3 regions of the Peribacillus sp. FSL K6-5616 genome follow, and region 2 is predicted to be linked to each of the others. Evidence: riboswitches for the same ligand, from Rfam matches in the RefSeq annotation. Region 2 holds a riboswitch; each other region holds the start of a gene.

Region 1 (7,620 bases), 780 kb from region 2:
GGCGAAGACGAAACGGTCCGTTTTTGGGATGCAGAAAGCATGATCATAAAAAATGGTGTACCCCTCTTGACTCATAAATCAAAACAATCAGCCATACTTACCTTTGAATGGGATTTACAAAGCATGGAATTACTATCCCCCTCATTTCGACATCGATTACATATAATGGGAACATACACGAACTCTTGTTGAAAGAAAGGGTGCGCTAGTGAAGAAACGGAGCTGTCATTAAGGCAGCTTTTTCTTATTGCTAGAGGCGGTTAGTTCAACAGTGCCGTTTGGACTTTGTTCTACAATCGGGACATTTTCTTGAAAAAGAAAAGGGTTTATTCGTAGGTAAATCGAAGTTAATCAAAGGAATATATGTTCAAACCACTTTTGATGAAATATTCACCTACACTGACATACTGTTGTCAGCATAGACGTTTACACTAGCTATCGGAACAGCAACTAGGAAATCACCCGGTGACCCTAAATATTGAAGTATAGTTACTTACTCAACATTGAGGAGGAAATCGATTATGAGCGAAACAAAGACATTAAGAGGACTCACCACCGTCAGTTTTTGGGCGGATGATCTAGTGGCGGCAAAGAAGTGGTACGCAGAGCTGCTGGGTACCGACCCATACTTCGAACGCCCGGGATATGCCGAGTTTCGCCTCGGGGACTACCAGCACGAACTGGGCCTAATCGATAGCCGCTACGCGCCCGGTGGTTCGTCGACCGGCGCGGCCGGTGGTGCTGTCGTGTACTGGCACGTCGACGATGTGACAGCAACTTTCGAGAAGCTGCTGTCCATGGGAGCGAAAGAACACGAGGCACCCACAGTTCGCGGTCAGGGGTTCATTACTGCATCCGTGGTTGATCCCTTTGGGAATATCCTAGGCATTATGTACAATCAGCACTATTTGGATGTTCTGGATTCGAACAGAAAAGCTTGATCCGCGCTGCCGGCATCCAAAGCATGTCCAGTTTGTACTGCTCGCATCACTAGTTTGTTTATACAATTTATAGAATCGTTACTGATCGCAGCTGTCATTTAAGGCAGCTTTTTCTCTTGGTTAAATGGATAGTACCCTTGCGTTATCTCCATCGAAAAAAAGCCTATCTCTTATGAGGGGCTTTTTGATTTGTAAGAGGAATATAAAGCTAAATAAATGTAAGCCGCATTCCTCCGATGAAAAATGCGGCTGTTTGAAATATTATTTAAGGGTTTAATACCCTCGATTCCGATCTACCATTCCACTTAAGGGTTGTTCACTTGAAAATCGCTTTAGATTTTCTATGAAAAAGTTGCTCACTTCGTTAATCGTACTTGGCCCTGACAGGTGGGAAGTGACAAACACATTGGGCATGGACCAGAAGGCATGTTCTTTTGGCAACGGTTCTGTCTCAAATACATCGAGGACTGCTCCCTGAAGATGTCCTTCCCTCATGACAGATAGTAAATCCCCTTCATCTATCAATGCACCGCGGCCAACGTTGATAAGGTAAGCGTTGGGTTTCATGGCTAAAAGAAGGTCCTGGTTAATGATATGATAAGTGGAATTTGTTAAAGGAAGGGTTAGGACCAAATAATCCAGATCTTTTACAAATTCACCCCATTGATCTGGAGTAAAGTGGAGATCCACGAGTGTTGCTTGTTTTCCACTAAAGCTTAACCCATGTACATACATATCAAATGCTCGAGCTTTACGTACAAGTTCAGCGCCAATCGATCCAAGTCCGGCGATCCCGATTGTTTTCCCTTTTAGGGTTTCAGAAATGAAAGGATCCCACCTCCGCTCCAATTGCGATTGTTTCATCCGAGGACCGTCTTTCACTATGTCCAAGAGAAACAAAAATACATATTCAGAGATGTAAGCACCAAATTGGTCCATAATTCGAGTTAATGTAATGTTTTGAGGTATCGATTGGTCTGCAATCAAATCATTGACCCCTGCTCCCATTGATTGAAACCAGCGAACGGATGAGGCAATTGGCTTACATAGTAATTGTGTCGGGAAATTCCACCCCAAAATAACTTCAGTGCCTGGTAAATATTTTTCTGCTTCCTCCAAAGTTTTCGCTGTCTTTACCGATATGAACCCACTATTGCGGATACGATCAGCATAAGCATCGACCTCTGTCTGAATAGGACTAAATACAAGAATGTTTGGTTTGTGTGTACCCCCCATTGGCTCTCTCCTTATTGATTCTTTAAATATAGTATAAATTCTTCCACCTGAGTCGTACATGGATAAAAAAGCAGTGCATTACTTTCGAGTATGCACTGCTTTTTAAAATTTCTCCAGAATCATTCGTTTTATTTATTTAACAAAATGGCTTCTGCGTTACCAGGCTGCAGAGCTGTTTGCAGTGTTCTTTTTTCTTCATCGTTTAAAGGGACCATTGGTAAGCGGACACCTCCAACATTTAATCCCCGCATATTTAATGCTGATTTTACTGGTGCCGGGCTTGGTGCAGCAAATAATGCTTTCATGATTGGAAGAAGGGTACGATGTGCAGCGGCAGCACCATGGACATCACCATTTTTAAAGCTATTGATCATTTCTTGCATTTCATTACCAATTATGTGTGAAGAAACCGAAACGATGCCTGCTCCACCGATGGCTAAAACCGGTAATGTTAACCCATCATCGCCGCTGTATAAAGTAAAATCACTAGTTGTTTTGCTTATGATTTGTGCCATGGCATCCAAGTCACCGCTTGCTTCTTTTACTGCCACGATATTGTTAATTTTTGAGAGACTAACAATCGTCTCCACTGACATGTTTACAACGCTTCGTCCTGGAATATTATATAGCATTACCGGTAATGATGTGGAATGGGCAATAGCGCTAAAGTGCTGAAATAATCCTTCTTGAGACGGCTTGTTATAGTAGGGGGTAACGAGCATGATTCCGTCGACTCCTGCTGCCTCCGCTTGCCTTGTTAAGCTGATGGAAGCTCTCGTGTTATTTGAGCCGGTTCCAGCTATGACTGGAACTCTTCCATCAACAACTTCTACAACAAATTTGAATAAATCCACTTTCTCTTCTTGAGTTAATGTAGGGGACTCTCCAGTAGTACCGGTTATTACTAATCCATCAGAACCATTAGCAATTAAATAGTTTACTAAAGTTCTCGTAGCATTAAAATCAACCTCTTCATTATGATTGAACGGGGTAACCATTGCGGTTAAAACTTGGCCAAAATTCATAACTTCACACCCTTTAGTATAATTTTTAAAAATATTCAGAGGTGGTTAGGGCCATTCAGGAGTAAACGCAAAAAAGCAACAACGAGGATTCGCTGCTGCAGTAGAAACAATATTTACCAAAAAAATGTTTCCGCGCATAAGATAGCCCTCCATATAGTTTCCTATATGACAGTCCTGTATTTATTCAATAGCAGAACCAGCTTCAAGAACATGAGATTCTTTCCGCTTCGGCAAATTCCCCTTTCCACAATAGTCATAGGATCTCATTCTCCTCAAAATGTGTACTAATGGTCTTTGCTCCTCTATCCTCACTTCAAAAGATTCCGAAGTAAGAAAATATTTAATTGATTGTAATATAACAGGGAATCCATTCTGTTGCAAGCCTAATTATGAAGTTTTTTAAGAATGCTAGAAATCTATGGAAATGGCTAGAGTATTGGGGTGGATTCATCTTTATTAGTTATTATGTAAAACTCAATATAATAGTTTTATAAAACAAACTGTATGAAAAGTTTTACCCTTTTATAGTCAGTTTTTACAATTGATATATCTTATAGAAGGAATTAGTATTTATCTTATGAATACCTAGAATAATGATCAAGGAGGAGGATAACATGACTAATGCAAAACTAACAAAGGATAGAAAAGATATGAAAATTCGTGATGTTTGGGAAGCAAGAAAACGAATAGCTTCAATTGTAAGTAGAACTCCATTGATTCAATCTACTATACTATCAGAAAAAACTGGCCGTCCTGTTTTCTTAAAGCTTGAAAATGTCCATGAGGTTGGAGCATTTAAAGTAAGGGGAGCTGCCAATAAGATACTCAGCTTGAGTGAAGAAGCAAAGAAACGTGGGGTTGCAACGTTTTCAACTGGAAACCATGGTATGGCTGTAGCATATGTAGCAAAAAAAATAGGGATTGATGCTGTTGTATGCATTTCAAATCGAGTACCAAAAGCAAAAGTTGATTCATTAAAAAGACTGGGAGCTCAAATTGAGATAGTTGGTGATAGCCAAGATGCCGCAGGAGAGCGTTGCTATGAGCTGGAAAGAGGGAAAGGATTAACGGTGATTCAACCATTTGATGATCCTCACGTCATAGCTGGACAAGGAACAATTGGCTTGGAATTGTTAGAGGATCTTCCTAATCTAACAGATGTAATTGTTCCCCTTTCAGGTGGTGGGCTTCTCTCCGGAATTGGCTTGGCATTAAAGTCATGTGATCGTGACATAAGAGTAACTGGTGTTTCAATGGAACAATCAGCCGTCATGTATGAAAGTTTGAAAGCTGGTAAACCAGTAAAACTAGAGGAAAGCGAGACACTCGCTGATAGTTTATTAGGTGGAATTGGCCTTGATAATCAATACACGTTTGAAATGGTCCGGCAATATATAGATGATGTGGTACTCATACCTGAAGATGAGATTGCATTTAGTATGGCTTTGATGATGGATAAACACCGAATCATTATGGAGGGCGCGGCAGCAACGGGAATTGCGGCTGTTTTAGGAAACAAAATTCCTCAGCAAGATGGTGATATCGCCGTTATTATAAGTGGACAAAACGTTGATCTTTCGATACTGCTTAAGTTAATCCAAAATTATACCTGTGAAAATAAAGGGTGAGCTTATCTCCAATAGCAGTGACATCAGTCTTGATAATTTGAAAATTAAAAGCGGTTTTTTAGGATTGAGAGAAGGGCCAGGGAAGCATAATATGGCATCCAAACATTACGTGCCATTGAACTTCTCTATTTACATGAAATCGATTCATGAGGAATTTAATTAAATCATAATCAAGTGATAAATGGCAGCAGCAATTACAGGGACATGGTAATTTCGATTGTTAAATCAGCAATGAATGGTACGAGTATTTCATTGGTGAACGAGTTGCCAAACTGGCGAAAGGGGATACATGCAATTAAGTTCTAACAGCCATGTAAATATGTACAATCAACTAGCGATGACCTTCTAACTGAGATCCATATTACAAACCCTAACCCCGAAAAATTACTACAGACGAAGCAAAAGATGCAGGCTGTATTTAAGAAAAACCACACCAATTCAATCATGTGATAAAAATGGGAGAGAACAAACTTCAAGACGCAATCCCTATCCGTCTTGGCCAAGAATTTGAAACACATAGACTTGTAGTAGAACGTAATTTTAAAAATATTACCTCAATAAAAAGCGGAGTACAGTAGACGGTATCCTGATAATATGGTTTCCTATAAATAGTAGTTTTTTATCTTTTTTAATCTTTAGATGGTCAGAGGGGGACAACATGAGATTAACTATAAAGGATGTTTTAAATTACGAGATTATGAAAAAGGCAAGAATTATAACTGGAAAAGACTTTGAAAACGAACGATATATTCAATGGATTTCTGTGATAGAGATGCCCGTGGAAAATTTTGTTCGTAAAAATGAGGTTGTACTAACGACTGCTATTGGATGTAACAACGATGTTGAAACATTAAAAACGTTTGTACAAGATGTTATAGACTCTGAAGCATCAGCACTGTTAATCGCAACGGGAAGGCATATATTCGATATTCCAAAAGAAGTAATTGATTTAGCAGAGAAGCATAATTTCATGATTATAGAACTCCCATGGGAACTCCGTTTTTCCAGGATTATTGAAAAGGTTATGAAAGAGATTAACGATATTCATTACAAAGAACGGGAAAAATCAGAGAAGGTACAGCAAGAGCTGTTGAAGTTAATTCTTAAAGAAACAGACCTTAACCATATTACAAAATTCATCCAAAGACTTATTGGCTGTTCAATCATCATTACCGACCGATCAGGATCAATTCAAGAAATAAGTAGCCATACTCAAAGCTTTATTAAAGAGTGGAAGAGTTATGTTTTACAGGGAATTCTTCCTTTAAGGAAAGAAACATACATAGAAACGCATGATCCTATGTTTCAGAAGTTTCAAATGATTGAAATAAAAGATCAGACAATACTACAGCTTCCAGTGCTGCAGGTTTTAGGGGATGCACAAGGCTATATATTTGTGTTGTTACCTCGTAAGACATCTGTAGATTCCTATTTAACCCAATATCGCGTGAATGTGTTAGAGCACTCAGCTACAACAATCGCTCTTTGGCTTTCAAGAAAAAATGCCGTTGAGGATACGAAAATGCGTCTTCGCAGTGATTTTGTACAAGAGCTTGCCAAAGGTGAATTTGTTTCAAGTGATCAGGCAAGTTCAAGAGCCAAATTACTCGGATACAATATAAAGCTGCCTTACGTTTCCATTGTAGGGTACCCTGAAAATCTAGAGGTGCTTTTTCGGAAGCGAAAACAAGATGATGATTCATTTGAGCATTGGCTTGAAAATATGATTCGCTATATTGAAGAAGAAATTTATTACGCAGCACAATCTCTTAAACGAGAAGTAATGATGACATACCAAGGGGAACAGCTCCTTATTTTTCTTGAAATCCCTAGCAAAACTGAAAATGAAAACGCTACAAATTTCTTAGACCTAGTAGAACGCCGCTTAGGAAATTTACTTCCAGAGGTTATCATATCTTGGGGAATAGGAAACTACAGTGAAGATTTTAATGGATTTGCAGAAAGCTATCAACATGCAAACGTTGCTTTAAATATTGGAAGACGTAAAAAGGGAACAGGGAATCGTATGATGTACGAGAAAACACGGGTTGACCGAGTGCTCTTAAATCTTGCTCAGAATAACGAAATGAAAGAAGTCATAATGTCAACGATTGAACCACTTGTTCAATATGACAATCAGCGTAATATGGATTTAATTGAGACCTTTAGTGTATATAATCAGTTTCAAGGTAATGTAAGCCAGACGGCAAGGTCATTGAATTTACATAGACAGTCCTTGTTGTACCGCCTAAGAAAGATTGAATCATTGACAGGACTTTCTCTTATAGATCCAGAGGATTTATTTTTATTGGATTTAAGTATTAAGACTTGGAAATTGGGTGTAACTGAAAAAATAACACAACAAAGATAAAATTCGGAGATAGAAACATACGGTAAGTAAAGGTCCTAATGTATAAAACCGGTAAGGTGAAATGCTAAAAGGTGACTCAATCAATGCTGAACAGGCAAAAATTGCTGAAGAATCAAGTACGGTAGCTGTATTGCACTAGAACGTGTACCGGCTGATGAAGAATATCATCTTGTTAAACGTAAATACGTTGTACCGTTTGTAGGTGGTTGGCGGACTGCTTCGATAATATTTCCTATTTTCAGACTCTCCCTTTGTCCAAAGCATAAATGCATACCCCATCACCGATACCCTTACCAAGATTATGAATTATTGTCTCAAAAGGGCTTTTTACAATCCTATGAATTTATTGAGATATTTACTTATTATTCACAGTATTTCCAGGAGGATGACCAGTAGTCTATTATTCTCAAGGATCCGAA
Region 2 (7,620 bases):
CCTTCAATATATTTAACGGCGTTCGGTCCAGCGACTGAACCACCATAGATTGCAGAAAGAAGTGAGTTGGCACCAAGACGGTTACCGCCATGTTGTGAATAATCGCACTCACCTGCAGCGAATAAACCTTTGATGTTAGTCATTTGGTCATAATCAACCCAAAGTCCGCCCATAGAATAGTGAACGGCAGGGAAAATTTTCATTGGAACTTTACGAGGATCTTCACCCATGAATTTCTCGTAGATTTCAATGATTCCGCCAAGTTTAATATCAAGTAATTTAGGATCTTTATGTGATAGATCCAGGTAAACCATGTTTTCACCATTAATGCCAAGCTTCATGTTCATACATACGTCGAAGATTTCACGAGTCGCGATATCACGAGGTACTAGATTACCATAAGCAGGGTATTTTTCTTCAAGGAAATACCAAGGTTTCCCGTCTTTATATGTCCAGATACGTCCACCTTCACCACGAGCGGATTCACTCATTAGACGAAGTTTGTCATCGCCAGGGATTGCTGTCGGGTGAATTTGAATGAACTCACCATTAGCATAATTAACACCTTGCTGATAAACGATGGAAGCTGCTGAGCCTGTATTGATCATTGAGTTCGTTGATTTACCGAAAATGATTCCAGGGCCGCCGCTCGCCATGATGACTGCGTCTCCAGGGAATGATTTGATTTCCATTGAAGTCAGGTTTTGTGCTACGATACCGCGTGCTGTTTGCTCATCATCGATAACAGCTCCAAGGAATTCCCAGCCTTCATATTTCGTTACAAGGCCTTCAACTTCATAACGGCGAACCTGCTCGTCCAATGCGTAAAGTAATTGCTGACCAGTTGTTGCACCAGCGAATGCTGTACGGCTATGTTGAGTACCACCGAAACGACGGAAATCAAGAAGACCTTCCGGAGTACGGTTGAACATAACACCCATACGGTCAAACATATGGATGATCGATGGTGCTGCTTCGCACATCGCTTTAACCGGCGGTTGGTTAGCCAAGAAATCTCCGCCATAAACTGTATCGTCGAAGTGGATATATGGAGAATCCCCTTCACCTTTTGTATTTACTGCCCCGTTGATTCCGCCTTGGGCACAAACTGAGTGAGAGCGTTTAACAGGCACTAAAGAAAATAAATCAACCTGTTGTCCCAGCTCTGCTGCTTTGATCGTAGCCATTAATCCAGCTAGACCTCCACCAACGATAACTATTTTACCTTTACCCAATTCTGTCACTCCCTTATTTCCATTAGCCAAGCTATGTTTTTCCTAATTCTTATAAATGAACTCTATCTTCTTATACGAATGCGAAAATTGCGCTGATTCCGATATAAGTAAGAAGAACGAAAACGATCAATGTAAAGTAAGTCATGATTCTTTGCGATCTTGGTGAAACTGTAAGACCCCAGCTCACAGCAAATGACCATAATCCATTAGCAAAGTGGAAGATTGCCGAGGTAACACCAACAATATAGAACACAAGCATGAATGGACTAGAGAAAATCTCTGCCATCATGTCAAAGTTAACTTCAGCACCCATAGCTGCTTGAATTCTAGTTGCCCATATATGCCAAACAAGGAAAATCAACGTTATGATTCCAGTTAGGCGTTGTAGCATGAACATCCAGTTACGGAAGAAACTAAATCTGCCTAAATTGTTTTTTGCTGTAAAGGCAATATAAATTCCGTACACAGCATGGAAAATGAGCGGTAGATAGATGACGACCCATTCTACCAGAATCTTCACGGGCGTATACTCAATTAAATGAACTGCCCCATTAAAAGTTTCTTCTCCTTTTGTTGCCATAAAGTTTACCGATAAATGAAAAATTAGGAATAGACCAATTGGAATTACTCCTAGAAGTGAATGAAGCCTGCGATTCCCAAACTCACGATTTTTTGCCACTAAGTGCCCCCCCTTAATTTGTGAAAAATCATGCAAAGATAAACTGGTGGCTACCTTTTATCTCCGCGTGAAAATACAGTATAGAGTCAAAAAAAATCCTCTATACTTCCTTTACAATTATGTGACATGTCCATTTTACTCCTGACTTCTATGTGCGTCAAGAAAACGGATACAAGAAATCTCTTTTTCAGAATAGATTTTATTGGATTAAATTGGGTATTTTTTGATTGTCAAGATGATATTTTGAAGAAATTTCTAATTAAACTATTAATATCCCGGAATAATTTCTCATTTTTTTCCAATTGTTATTTAAATAAATAAAAAACAGTATAATTTGCAAAAGAAATACGTTTATAATAGATTTACAGAAAGAGGCGATAAATCATGAAAAAAAATATTGCTGCTGCGATAGAAGAAGAGATTCAACCTGAAGAAATTCAAACTGAAGAATTCCAAGTTCCAGCTTTCGGATACGAATTAATCAGAGAAGTTCTATTGAACGATATTCTCGGAAAAGACTCTAATCAAATCCTCTATTGGGCAGGTAAACAATTAGCAAGAAAATTCCCATTGAATGGCGATCAGGAAGTGATTGAATTTTTCCAAAGCGCTGGATGGGGCAATCTGGAAATCTTGAAGTATACGAAACACGAGATGGAATTATCCCTGACGGGTGAAATAATCAGCCGCCGCCTGGATTTACATCCTGATTGTCACTTCCAACTTGAAGCCGGTTTCCTTGCCGAGCAGTTTACACTGCAAAAAAAATTCCTCAGCGAATCAACGGAAGAAATCAAACGCCGCGCAAAAAAAGTGATATTCACCATCCAATGGGATCCAAGAGATCCAATCTAATGAGCCCTGAAAACAGACTTACCCTTTTTACCGGAAGTCTGTTTTTTATTGGACTCCTGACACTTAAGCTAGCACATTTGCATGCTGACCAAGTTTAAATGCCTCATGAAGGGATTCAACCGCCTTCACCATTTCCTTTTCATTGACGACGGTCGAAACTTTAATTTCCGATGTGCTGACCATTTTCACCTGGATGCCTGTATTGGCCATCACTTCAAACATTTCGGCAGCCACTCCCGGATTGGATACCATACCGGAACCGACGATGGACACTTTGGCCAACCCGCTCTCCGTTTCGACTCGGTCGAATCCCAATTGTTCTTTATTATTTTCCAGCACGATCAAGGCCGCTTCCGTATCTTCACTTTTTGTGGAAAAAGATAGATTGGTCGTATCCTCGGCAGTCATGCTTTGTATGATGATGTCCACATTGATCCGGTTTTTCGCAAGCGTCGTGAAGATAGTGGATAATGCACCTAGTGATTGGGGCAAACCATATATGGTGACCCTCGTAATACTGTCTTCAAAAGCAATGCCTCGTACAATTAAGTTTTCTTCCATAGTTGCTTCCTCCTCTATGATCGTACCTGATTCTCTCTCCATGCTTGAACGGACTTCAAGCGGAATTTGATAATTTTTTGCATATTCGACAGCCCTTGGGTGAAGGACGCCCGCCCCCAGGTTGGCAAGTTCCAGCATTTCATCGTAAGAAATGGATTGGAGTTTTCTCGCGCCTTTTATGTAGCGTGGGTCCGTTGTGAAAACACCCGTTACATCCGTATATATATCGCATCTATCCGCATTCAGCGCTGCAGCGATGGCAACCGCCGTCGTATCGGAACCGCCTCGCCCTAAGGTAGTGATTTCCCCATTTGCATCGTTACCCTGGAAACCGGCTACGACCACTATTTTCTTCTCCTGAAGCTGAGCTTGGATCCTCGTGGCATCGATGTTTAAAATCCGGGCATTCCCATGAACGGATTCCGTTTGCATGCCAGCCTGCCAGCCAGTATACGAAATGGCTTCATGTCCTTCTTCAATCAGTGCCATCGTTAACAGGGAAATCGTTACCTGTTCCCCAGTCGTCAAAAGCATATCCATTTCCCTCTTGCTCGGGGATCCGGAAATATCACGCGCCATGGAAACCAATTGGTCCGTTGTTTTCCCCATAGCTGAAACAACGACGACCACCTCATTTCCATTCTCCGCTTCCTCGATTACCCGATTGGCAACATTTTTGATTTTTTCTACGCTACCGACGGAGGTTCCGCCGAATTTTTGAACGATTAATGCCATCCTCATGCACCCTCTCTACTTTTTAGGCAATAAAAAAAGCAATGAGAAATATCTCATTGCTGTGGTCACATATCTAATACTGTAAACACAGTGAGATAGCTCTCCAGGGTATAAACCCTGACAATCCGCCATTTCTTAAATGTCGGACCAGGAGGACAAGGTATGAGTCTTGTCTTCCTTCGGCGTCATCCCCTTTCAAAACCTTTCATGGAAGCTCATACTTCTCCAGGTTTTTACTCTTGAATTCCGCACCTCTATCAGCACTTTTAAGTTGTCTAGTTAAAAATTCCTTTTAATCATAGCATAGAGATTTATCGGTAGCAAGATTATTCTTGTAATTTTCTAACGATTCCCTCGGCTACACCTTTTGGCATGCCAGCTTCCATGATTTCCTCGGCCGTCGCCTCTTTGATTTTCTTCAATGATCCAAAATGCCTTAATAATTGCTTCCTTCGCTTTTCCCCGACTCCTGGAATATCATCAAGCTGGGAATGAACCGCATTTTTCCCGCGTAGCTGGCGATGAAACGTAATCGCGAACCGGTGCACTTCATCCTGAATTCTTTGCAATAGGTAAAATTCCTGGCTCCGTGAATCAAGAGGTACGAGTTCAAGCGGATTTCCGATCATCAATTGCGAGGTCCTATGCTTTTCATCCTTAATGAGGCCTGAAAGTGGAATATCCAAGCCCAATTCATTTTCCAGAATATCCCGAACCGCTTCGACATGTCCCTTTCCGCCATCGATGATGATCAAATCCGGAAGCGGCAGCCCTTCTTTCAATACTCGTGAATACCTTCTTCTGACCACTTCACGCATCGATTCATAATCATCAGGTCCCCGGACCGTCTTGATCTTATATTTTCGGTATTCTCTTTTTTCCGGCTTCCCATCAATGAACACGACTAAAGCGGAAACGGGGTCACTTCCCTGGATATTGGAGTTATCGAAAGCTTCAATTCGATGCGGGGTGTAGATGCCCAGTTGTTTCCCGAGGTTTTCCACCGCATTGATCGTTCTTTCTTCATCCCTTTCAATCAAAGAGAATTTTTCCTGAAGGGCAATGGAGGCATTTTTATTCGCCAATTTAAGCATGTCTTTTTTCGCTCCCCGTTTCGGGTGAATCGTTTTGACACCAAGCAGCCCTTCGGCCATTTCGGCATCCACTGATTCAGGCAGCAAGATTTCCTTTGGTTTAAAGTGGTTCGTAATCTCGTAAAACTGACCGAGGAATGTAAGAAGTTCCTGTTCCGGTTCATCGTAGACCGGAAAAAGCGAAACATCCCTTTCTATCAATTTACCCTGCCGGACAAAAAATACCTGAACGCACATCCAGCCTTTATCATAGGCAAAGCCAAATACATCCCTGTCGATGAAATCGGTCGTCATCATTTTCTGCTTTTCCATCGTAATATCGATGTGGGCAATCTTGTCACGGAACTCCTTGGCCCTCTCGAAATCGAGCTCTTCCGATGCCTCCAGCATTTTTTCAGTCAGTTCTTTTTTTATTTCAGTATGCCCGCCGTTCAAGAACCGGTTGATATCATCGACCATTTTTTTATATTCCTGTTCCTCTACATCATATACACATGGGGCAAGGCACTGGCCAAGGTGATAGTAGAGACAAACGCGATCCGGTAACGTATTGCATTTTCTTAGGGGATAGATGCGGTCGAGCAATTTTTTCGTTTCGTTAGCTGCAAATGCATTCGGATAAGGACCGAAATATTTCCCTTTGTCTTTTTTGACTTTTCGCGTAATGATTAGACGCGGGTGTCGTTCCGCAGTCAGCTTGATGAAAGGATACGTCTTATCATCCTTTAGCATGACATTATATTTTGGGTCATGTTTTTTGATTAAGTTCAACTCTAAAATAAGAGCCTCGATATTGGAAGAGGTGACGATGTATTCGAAATCCTCAATCTCGTTCACGAGTCGAAATGTTTTCCCATCATGAGATCCCGTAAAATAAGAACGGACACGATTTTTCAACACTTTCGCTTTGCCTACATATATGATCGTTCCCTGACGATCTTTCATTAAATAACAACCAGGTTGATCGGGAAGAAGGGCAAGTTTATTCTTTATTTGTTGATTCATGCATTCAGCCTCCTGTTCTCCCATTTTTACAATCATTATATATCAAGATAGCGAAAAAAGCTTCAAGTCCGCAGACTTGAAGCTTTTTTTAGCTAACTTACTATTACGCGTGTTTTGCAATAAGTTCAGCAAGTGCTTCTTTAGGTTGGAAACCAACAACCTTATCGACCACTTCACCGTCTTTAAGGACGATTAATGTCGGGATGCTCATCACACCGAATTTTCCAGCTGTTTCTTGGTTTTCATCTACATCCACTTTTACGATTTTTGCTGTATCGCCAATTTCAGTATCAAGCTCTTGAAGAACAGGAGCGATCATTTTACAAGGTCCACACCATGGAGCCCAAAAGTCTACAAGAACGACACCTTCGCTAGTATCTGTTGTGAAAGTTTGGTCAGTTGCATTTACAATAGCCATATATATTTCCTCCTCAAATTTACTCAAATAACTAAAAACAGTATACCACTGTTGCTCAAATCGATGCTAATATTTTGCTTCAGTGGTAGGATGTCCAAAAAAAGAGTAATTATGCAGGCCAAAAACCCTCCCCAGTAGCGCAAATAAAGGGGCAAGACATGTATCGGCTTATGCCGAAATGTCTTGCCCCTCATCTGTATTATTTCTTTTACGCGTTAACTTTAAGTTTTTTGAATTCTTCCGTAAGCAATGGGACGACTTCGAAAAGATCTCCGACAATTCCATAATCAGCCACATTGAATATATTAGCTTCCGGGTCTTTATTGATGGCAACGATAACCTTGGAGTTGGACATTCCCGCTAAATGCTGGATCGCACCGGAAATTCCGCAGGCGATATAAAGGTCAGGTGTTACGACTTTACCCGTTTGCCCGATTTGTAATGAGTAATCGCAATAGTCTGCATCACATGCTCCGCGGGAAGCTCCTACCGCTCCGCCAAGAACCTGTGCCAGTTCCTTTAATGGTTCAAAACCATCTTCACTTTTCACGCCACGGCCACCCGCGATGATTACTTTCGCTTCTGAAAGGTCGACCCCTTCACTGGCTTTTCTAACAACATCCTTAATGATTGTCCGTAAGTCCTTAATATCCACACTTAATGTAGAAACATCACCAGAACGGGACTCATCTTTCGCTAATGGTTCGATATTGTTCGGACGGATTGTCGCGAAAATCACGCCAGCTGTAACAATTTTCTTTTCAAACGCTTTACCAGAATATATCGGGCGGGTGAAAACGATATTTCCACCTTCTTCTTCAATGGATGTAACGTCGGAAATCAATCCTGATTCAAGTTTTCCAGCCAATTTAGGTGCAAGGTCTTTTCCTAAGGCCGTATGTCCAAAGAAAATCCCTTCCGGCTTTTCCTGCTCGATGACGGCAAGCAAGCTTTGTGCATATCCATCTGAAGTATATTGTTTCAATTGATCATTTTCGACTGCAATAACCCGGTCTGCGCCATACTGGATCAATTCAT
Region 3 (7,620 bases), 1.2 Mb from region 2:
CTGATAACCATCATTCTAATTCTCGTATATCGCTTTGTGGAGGGAGGTTTCAGGGTCATTACCGGTTTTTGCATAATCGGCCTTATGATCGGATCGCCATTATTCCTTTTGAATTATTTCCCTTTGAAGTACGCCCACTTTGAAAATTTGGGTCCTTTTCTTGATCATTCCTTTTTGGAAATCATGAAGGCCTGTAAGAAGATGACCCTGAATTACCTTGGTTTTGAATTAATCCTCATTTATTATCCTTTCATTAAAAATCGTGAAAAATCTCAAAAGTGGGCCCACTTAGGGGCGTTGTTCACTATGGTGATCTATGTAGTATCCATACTTGTTACATTAGCCTACTATCATCAAGATCAGCTGAAAGATGTAATTTGGGCAACTTTGACGTTATGGAAAATTGTAGACCTTCCATTCATTGAAAGGTTCGAATACATAGGGATTTCCGTTTGGCTGTTCATGGTGCTGCCGAATGTTTGCCTAGGGGTTTGGGCAGCAAGCAGGACAGCGAAAAGAGTATTCGGATTTAGACAAAAAAAGATGTTGGTTCTCATTCTGATCATCATTTTGGCTTCCTGCATTTTTTTGGATAACCGCTATAGAATCGATAAGTTTAACACGATCAGTTCGCAAATTGGTTTTTATATCGTTTATTTGTATCTTCCTCTCTTATTCATATGGCAGTCGATCGTCTATAAATTCAGGGGGCATAAATCATGAAAATCAAACTTCTCTTGATAACATTAGCAAGCTTTTTGATGACGGCGTGCGGCGTGGAAAAGCAAATATTAGAAGATATATTAATTGCTGAAGTCGTAGGTTATGATGATGCCGGAGACAAGAAAATCAAAGGAACGGTCGTTGTCAGCGTTCCTCAGCCTGGGGAGGAAGCAGATCTGGGTAAAGAAGTATATGAAGCGGACTCCCATGATATAAAGGCGGCCCGCCAGCAGGAAAATGCAAAAACACCATACCCGATTGTCGGCGGGAGACTGACAGTCACTCTATATGGTGAAGAATTGGCAAGTAAGGGATTGAATGATTATGTCGATACATATAGGCGTGACCCAATGGTGGGAAGGGATTTGTATTTAGCGGTCGTTCATGGCAAAGCGGAGGATGTAGTTAAAATGGAGCCGAAGTTGATTAAAACGCCAGGGGTTCAAGTGAAGGAGCTGATCGAACAGAATATAAGGACTAATTTGCCTGATGTAGATCTTCACAGGTATTTATATGCGTGTCATGGTAAAGGGATCGATCCGGTCTTGCCCTTATTGGAAACAACAGGAGACCAAATACGGGTAAGGGGGATCGCCTTGTTTAAAACGGATCGTTATATTGGTAAATATATACCTTATGAAGACGGCTTTTTATATAAGGTCCTTAGTGAAAATTTTAAGCTGGGGAGTTATGAAATTAAATGGAAGGAAAATGACTTTACCGATATCAATAACGTGGAGTCACGTGTCCATTATCATATTTCGAATGCCAATCAAGACCCAAAGGTCAGGATTGAAGTGAAAATGAAAGCGAGTCTGCTAGAGGTCCAAGGCTACGACTTGGGCAAAGCGGTCGACCTGAATAAAATAGAGGCCAGGGCCGAGCAGGTCATTGGCAAAAAATTAAATGAGATGGTAACCATGTTTCAGGAGAACCATATAGATCCGCTTGCACTCGGTGATCATGCTAAAAGTAAAACAAGAAATTTTGATCAAAAACATTGGGAGGAGACATATCCCGATATTCCAATCGAGGTCGATCTGGATATTGAAATGATTCAAACGGGAATAGCTGAATAAAAGTAGAATATTCTGGAGTTTTCCCCTTTATAATAGGGTATTGGTGTAAGGATTGTGTCAATGCGGCTAAAAAAGGGGGAAAAGCATGGACAAAGCATGGTGGAAAGAGGCAGTTGTGTATCAAGTGTATCCAAGGAGTTTTATGGATAGTGATGGCGATGGTATTGGTGATATAAACGGGATTTTGATGAAGCTAGATTATTTACAAGAGCTGGGTGTGAACGTGATATGGCTATCCCCAGTTTATCAATCTCCCAATGATGACAATGGGTACGATATCAGTGATTATAAAGCAATCATGACTGAATTCGGGACCATGGCCGATTTCGATAGGTTGTTGAAGGCCGTTCATGAACGTGGAATGAAGATCATGATGGATCTGGTGGTCAATCATTCTTCAGATGAACATCCATGGTTCGAGGAATCCCGTTCCTCAAAAGACAATCCGAAACGTGATTACTATATTTGGAAACCTGGCAGGAATGGGAAAGAGCCAAATAATTGGGAGTCGATTTTTAAAGGTTCAGCATGGGCATATGATGAAAGAACCGATGAATATTATTTACATTTATTCAGCAGGAAACAACCGGATTTAAACTGGGAGAACCCTAAGCTCCGTGAAGAAGTTTACAGCATCATGACTTGGTGGCTGGATAAGGGTGTCGATGGCTTCCGGATGGATGTCATCAACTTCCTTTCAAAAGATCAAAGCTATTCAGATGGAGCCGTTCATCATGAGAAGCAGTATGGTGATGGAAGCCCCTTTTTCCTGAATGGACCGCGCATACATGAGTTTCTGCAGGAAATCAATCAACGGGCACTTTCTGGGCATGACGTGATTACGGTTGGGGAAATGCCAGGCGTCACACCGGAGGAAGCGCAATTGTTCACAGGTAAAGATCGTGGTGAGCTACATATGGTCTTTCAATTCGAACATATGGATTTGGGGAGGGGACCAGAAGGGAAATGGAGTAACGATAAATGGAAGCTAACCGATTTAAAGCGAATCCTCTCTAAGTGGCAGACTGGTTTGGAGGGGGATGGCTGGAACAGTTTATACTGGAACAACCATGATCAGCCCCGGGTTGTCTCAAGGTTTGGTAATGATGGAAAGTATCGTATTGAAAGCGCAAAGATGCTTGCCGCTTGTCTTCATATGCTGCAAGGTACACCTTATATATATCAAGGGGAAGAGCTGGGAATGACCAATGTTGCATTTGAAAATATCGATGAATACCGGGATATCGAAACATTGAATTCATATGACGAACTCGTCCATTCTCATGGCTGGTCAAAAGAGCGGATGATGTCAGCCATCCACGCCCGCAGCCGGGATAATGCGAGGACACCTATTCAGTGGAATGACTCCCGGAACGCAGGATTCACGAAAGGGACCCCTTGGATTAAGGTTAATCCCAATTATCCCGAGATTAATGCAGAAAAGGCTTACAATGATCCGAATTCCATTTTTCATTTTTATAAAAAGCTTATCCAACTGCGCAAGGAACATGATATCGTCGTTTATGGCCGTTTTGAACTGCTGTTGCCGGATGATGAACGAATATTTGCCTACACGAGATCGTTTGAGGAAGAAAAGCTGTTGGTGCTGTGCAACTTTAAAGAAGAGCAGGCCTCTTATACTTTGCCTGAAGAGCTGCATGCATATTCTGCCACAAAGCTGATCGGCAATTATGATCAGGAGGAAGAAGGAATCTCCAGCAAACCCCTGCAACCATATGAATGCCGTGTTTATCATTTGAAATGAAAAAAGGACCTGTTCTTCTCCGGTTAGGGAAGAACAGGTCCTTTGCGTATTATTTTGATTTAAGGTCACATTCCTCAAGCGGAATGATTTTCGTTTTATGCTTAATTTTATAGCCGAACCATAGAACGAAAAATAGAATCAAGCCAATGTAGGAAACGAACATTGAATTCCAGTCGATCCCATCGCTGCTGAAAGCCTGATAGCCTTGTCCGATGATAATGATAATACAAAGGACAAGTGCGAATATAGGTCCGAATGGGAAGCCTTTTGCCCGGAATGGTAAAGCATTCATATCAAGGCCTTGAGCGGCGTAAGCTTTGCGGAACCGATAATGGGCAATCGCAATCCCTACCCAGGTGACGAATCCTGCCATGCCTGAAGCGTTCAATAACCAGATATAAACGACGCCATCCCCGAAAAATGAAGCTAAGAATGCAACGCAGCCAACTAAAGAAGTCACGATAAGTGCATTCACGGGCACTCCTCTTTTATCTAACTTACCTAGGAATTTCGGTGCTTTCCCATCACGTGCCAAGTCCCATAACATACGGGTTGAAGCGTACATGCCAGAGTTACCGGCAGAGAGTACGGATGATAAAATGATCGCGTTCATGATGGATGCAGCAAATGCAAGGCCGGCCCGTTCAAATACAAGCGTGAATGGACTTACGGCAACATCTTGACTCAATAAACGTGAATCCGTAAACGGAATGATCATTCCAATAACGAAAATTGCAAGGATATAGAACAAGAGGATGCGCCAGAAAACGGATCTGATCGCTTTTGGGATATTTTTTTCTGGATCTTCACTTTCACCAGCAGTCACTCCAAGCAATTCCGTTCCTTGGAAAGAAAAGCCGGCAGCCATGAATACGCCTAGAATCGTGAAGAACCCTCCGTTAAAGGGACCTTCGCCCATTGTGAAATTGGAAAAACCGATTGGGTCATTCCCACCCATGATTCCGAGAATGATCAGAACACCCGTAATCAAGAAAATGACGACTGTCACGACCTTGATCATGGCAAACCAGAATTCTGTTTCCCCGAAACCTTTAACTGACATGTAATTGATAAGAAACATAGTGATTAACGCAATGGCACTCCAGATAAATGAAGGGCTATCCGGGAACCAGAACTTCATAATTAAGACAACGGCTGCCAATTCGGCGGCAATGGTGATTGCCCAGTTATACCAGTAGTTCCAACCAATCGCAAAACCGAAGGACGGATCGACGAATTTGGATGCATAGACACGGAACGAACCGGCCACTGGCATGAACGCTGCCATTTCTGCAAGACTTGTCATTAAGTAATAAACCATGATGCCGATGACCGCGTATGCCACCAAGGCACCGCCGGGACCGGCTGAATGAATGGCACCGCCACTTGCTAAAAATAAACCTGTTCCTATCGTTCCACCTAATGAAATCATCATTAAATGACGCGCTTTCAGGCTCCTTTTCAATTCAGTAGGGCTTGAAGGTGATTGTGAATTTGACAATTGATGTTACACTCCTTTTTATTGGAAGGGAACGAAAAATAAAAAAACAGCAGTCGAAAAAGATCGACGGCTGTTTATAATAAACCCGTTTATCCTTCCGAAGATAGCTCCCCACGCTTTTAAAAAAAACGTGACAGTGGTGTTCCTATTCGGTTACACCGCCAGCAAGAATATACATGGAATATACCCTAACTTCGGCAACTTATCCTTTCAAACGGAGTCTTTAATTTTCCAGAATCTCGTCCGTTTTACTTTTATAAGCTGCAGCCTCTAACTCATCGGTAAATGAGGAAGTATTCAATTTTCTAAAATCGTTGGCGTCAGTTTGTAGGTGACAGGTGACGTCGGACGATTTTACTCATGAAATTCATGCAATCGCTAATAGATTGCTAGTAATTGAGTAAACTTTACTATATCAAAATTATAAAATAACTTCTGGGATATCGCAATGATTATTTTATGTGGTTATTTTTTCCTAGTTAATGAATGAAGGCAGGAAGGAAGAATCAAGTGACGATATACTAAAATATAGCACATCCTGATAACTAAACGGTTTTCCGTTTTATTAGGGCATAGTCCAGTTTTACATGTTTGACCTCTTCAGGATTCTCAAAGAGATCCACTGCCATTTTCCCGATCCATTCCAGCGGTAAGGAAATGGTCGTGATGTCGAGCATTTCGCCAAGGCTATCATTATTGAAGCCGAGAATGGCCACATCTTCCGGTACCCTTATACCCGATTTCCTAGCGGTAAGAATGAAGCCCGCCGCCGTGTCATCATTCGTGATGATGATGGCTTCAGGTTTATCCATCATCGAATTCCATTCCTGAAACAATTGTTCACCGTCTTTGATGTGATAACTGCCTTCAAACAGCCATGCTTCATTGTTTATCAGTTGATGTTTACTCATGATATCGTTAAAGGCCTTTGTACGATGGGAACTATTTCTGCTCTTTTTACGGCCGAGGCTGTATCCGATTTTCTTATATCCTTTAGCAATCACGTACTCAAGGGCACAGGAGAAAGCTGCATAATGATCAATGCTGATGGATGAGAATTCAGCCTGGGCGGTATCTTCACATAAAATAATCGGTCCGTATTTTTGATAATCCAAGAGGATTTTCATTTCCGAAATCCTTGAACAAACGATAATGCCATCGAGCTGCTTCATTTGCAGCATATTAAAAGCCTGGATCTCTTTCTCCCTGTCATAATTTGTTTGAAAGATGACGATATGACAGCCAATTGCATTTGCCTGTTTTGTGATTCCGTTAACGATTGCCCCGTAATATGGGTGATTGTTGAAGGGGATGATGACGCCGATAAGGTTGGTTTTCCCTTTTGAAAGATGAATGGCGTTGATGTTTCTCGTATAATTCAAACGATTGATCGCTTCTAAGACGCTCTTTCTTTTATCGGGGCTTACATATGGATGATCATTCAATACACGAGACACTGTTGAGACAGATACACCAGCACATTGAGCTATTTCTTTAATATTTGTCATGGTATCACCGTTTTTCTTTTTTTATATTGTACAGTATGAAACCCATTTCAGGGCAAGGGAACAGTGTGGGACTGCTGAAGATTTCTTCAAATAAGGTCTTGTTATGGTATTGGTTTCATCCTTTAAGATTGGTCTAAGTCTTAGAGGAGGAGGAAATCATGATGTTCCAAACTTTAATCACCTTGTTTGTGCTTTGCGGAATCGAATTGGGATTTGCGTACTTGGCCATTTCCTTGAAACAGGAGAAATGAGTGGCAATGCCCGTCAAGAAGTCCGCGGCTTTATGCGCGGAAACCGCGTTTACTCGTGAATTTCACGTCGTCCAGAAATAGCTCCTCTAGTTATGTTCACCAGTAAAACTCCACAATATAAATATAATTTCATCATACGGAATGACTGACTGTCAGGAAGCTGCCTAGTGGAGCTTCCTGACAGTTTTTGCTGTATGTAAAAGTCATTTGCCTTTTTGAAATGTTTAAAAATAGTTGCACTTTTTTTGTATATTTGTGTATAGTATAAAATAAGTTGTGTAGAGGAAACTTTTTAGCATTTACGACAATGTAAAAAAATTTACACTTAGTTTTGCACATGGCAAACTATTTTAGAAAGATGAAAAAGGGAGGGAATATGGATGGGTTTTCTTAAATCTATTGGAGGCGTGCTTGCTGCATTGCTGGTTTTAACGGGGTGCGGCAATGATACGGCCGAAAGCGATAATGGCAATGGCAAGCTGGATGTCGTTACAACAACGGGAATGATTGGGGATTTGGTTGAGAATATCGGCGGTAAACATGTCGAGGTCTCAAGTTTAATGGGACCGGGAGTCGACCCCCATCTATATAAAGCGACGCAGGGTGATGTGAAGACACTGGATTCGGCTGATATGATTTTTTATAACGGATTGCATCTTGAAGGGAAAATGACGGATATATTTGAAATGATGAGCAAGGATAAACCGACGATTGCCGTAACGGAAGACTTCAAGGAGAACCAACTTCGCAAAGTGGGTGCAACGGAGCATGATCCCCACGTTTGGTTTGATGT

The links. A riboswitch is a leader RNA that binds a small molecule or an ion and turns the genes downstream of it on or off. The one in region 2 is predicted to bind lysine.
Region 1: it holds a riboswitch for lysine, as region 2 does, so the genes downstream of both, dapA (4-hydroxy-tetrahydrodipicolinate synthase) here and MHB45_RS16315 (aspartate kinase) in region 2, are expected to answer to the same signal.
Region 3: it holds a riboswitch for lysine, as region 2 does, so the genes downstream of both, MHB45_RS22605 (amino acid permease) here and MHB45_RS16315 (aspartate kinase) in region 2, are expected to answer to the same signal.

The regions. Positions count from the first base shown of each region.
Region 1 is NZ_JBBOYT010000001.1:4,184,976-4,192,595, reverse strand. Features, by position in the region: gene MHB45_RS20310 (carbon-nitrogen hydrolase family protein) at 1-192, shown strand, start outside; gene MHB45_RS20305 (VOC family protein) at 522-941, shown strand; gene MHB45_RS20300 (D-2-hydroxyacid dehydrogenase) at 1,215-2,177, opposite strand; gene dapA (4-hydroxy-tetrahydrodipicolinate synthase) at 2,306-3,202, opposite strand; lysine riboswitch at 3,337-3,515, opposite strand; gene eutB (hydroxyectoine utilization dehydratase EutB) at 3,817-4,830, shown strand; partial or broken gene MHB45_RS28370 (lyase family protein) at 5,265-5,408, shown strand; gene MHB45_RS20285 (PucR family transcriptional regulator) at 5,489-7,201, shown strand.
Region 2 is NZ_JBBOYT010000001.1:3,400,415-3,408,034, forward strand. Features, by position in the region: gene sdhA (succinate dehydrogenase flavoprotein subunit) at 1-1,235, opposite strand, end outside; gene MHB45_RS16305 (succinate dehydrogenase cytochrome b558 subunit) at 1,306-1,914, opposite strand; gene MHB45_RS16310 (YslB family protein) at 2,299-2,769, shown strand; gene MHB45_RS16315 (aspartate kinase) at 2,833-4,065, opposite strand; lysine riboswitch at 4,154-4,330, opposite strand; gene uvrC (excinuclease ABC subunit UvrC) at 4,392-6,164, opposite strand; gene trxA (thioredoxin) at 6,268-6,582, opposite strand; gene MHB45_RS16330 (electron transfer flavoprotein subunit alpha/FixB family protein) at 6,791-7,620, opposite strand, start outside.
Region 3 is NZ_JBBOYT010000001.1:4,640,797-4,648,416, reverse strand. Features, by position in the region: gene MHB45_RS22620 (GerAB/ArcD/ProY family transporter) at 1-723, shown strand, start outside; gene MHB45_RS22615 (Ger(x)C family spore germination protein) at 720-1,802, shown strand; gene MHB45_RS22610 (glycoside hydrolase family 13 protein) at 1,888-3,567, shown strand; gene MHB45_RS22605 (amino acid permease) at 3,617-5,068, opposite strand; lysine riboswitch at 5,165-5,349, opposite strand; gene MHB45_RS22600 (LacI family DNA-binding transcriptional regulator) at 5,614-6,576, opposite strand; gene MHB45_RS22595 (metal ABC transporter solute-binding protein, Zn/Mn family) at 7,208-7,620, shown strand, end outside.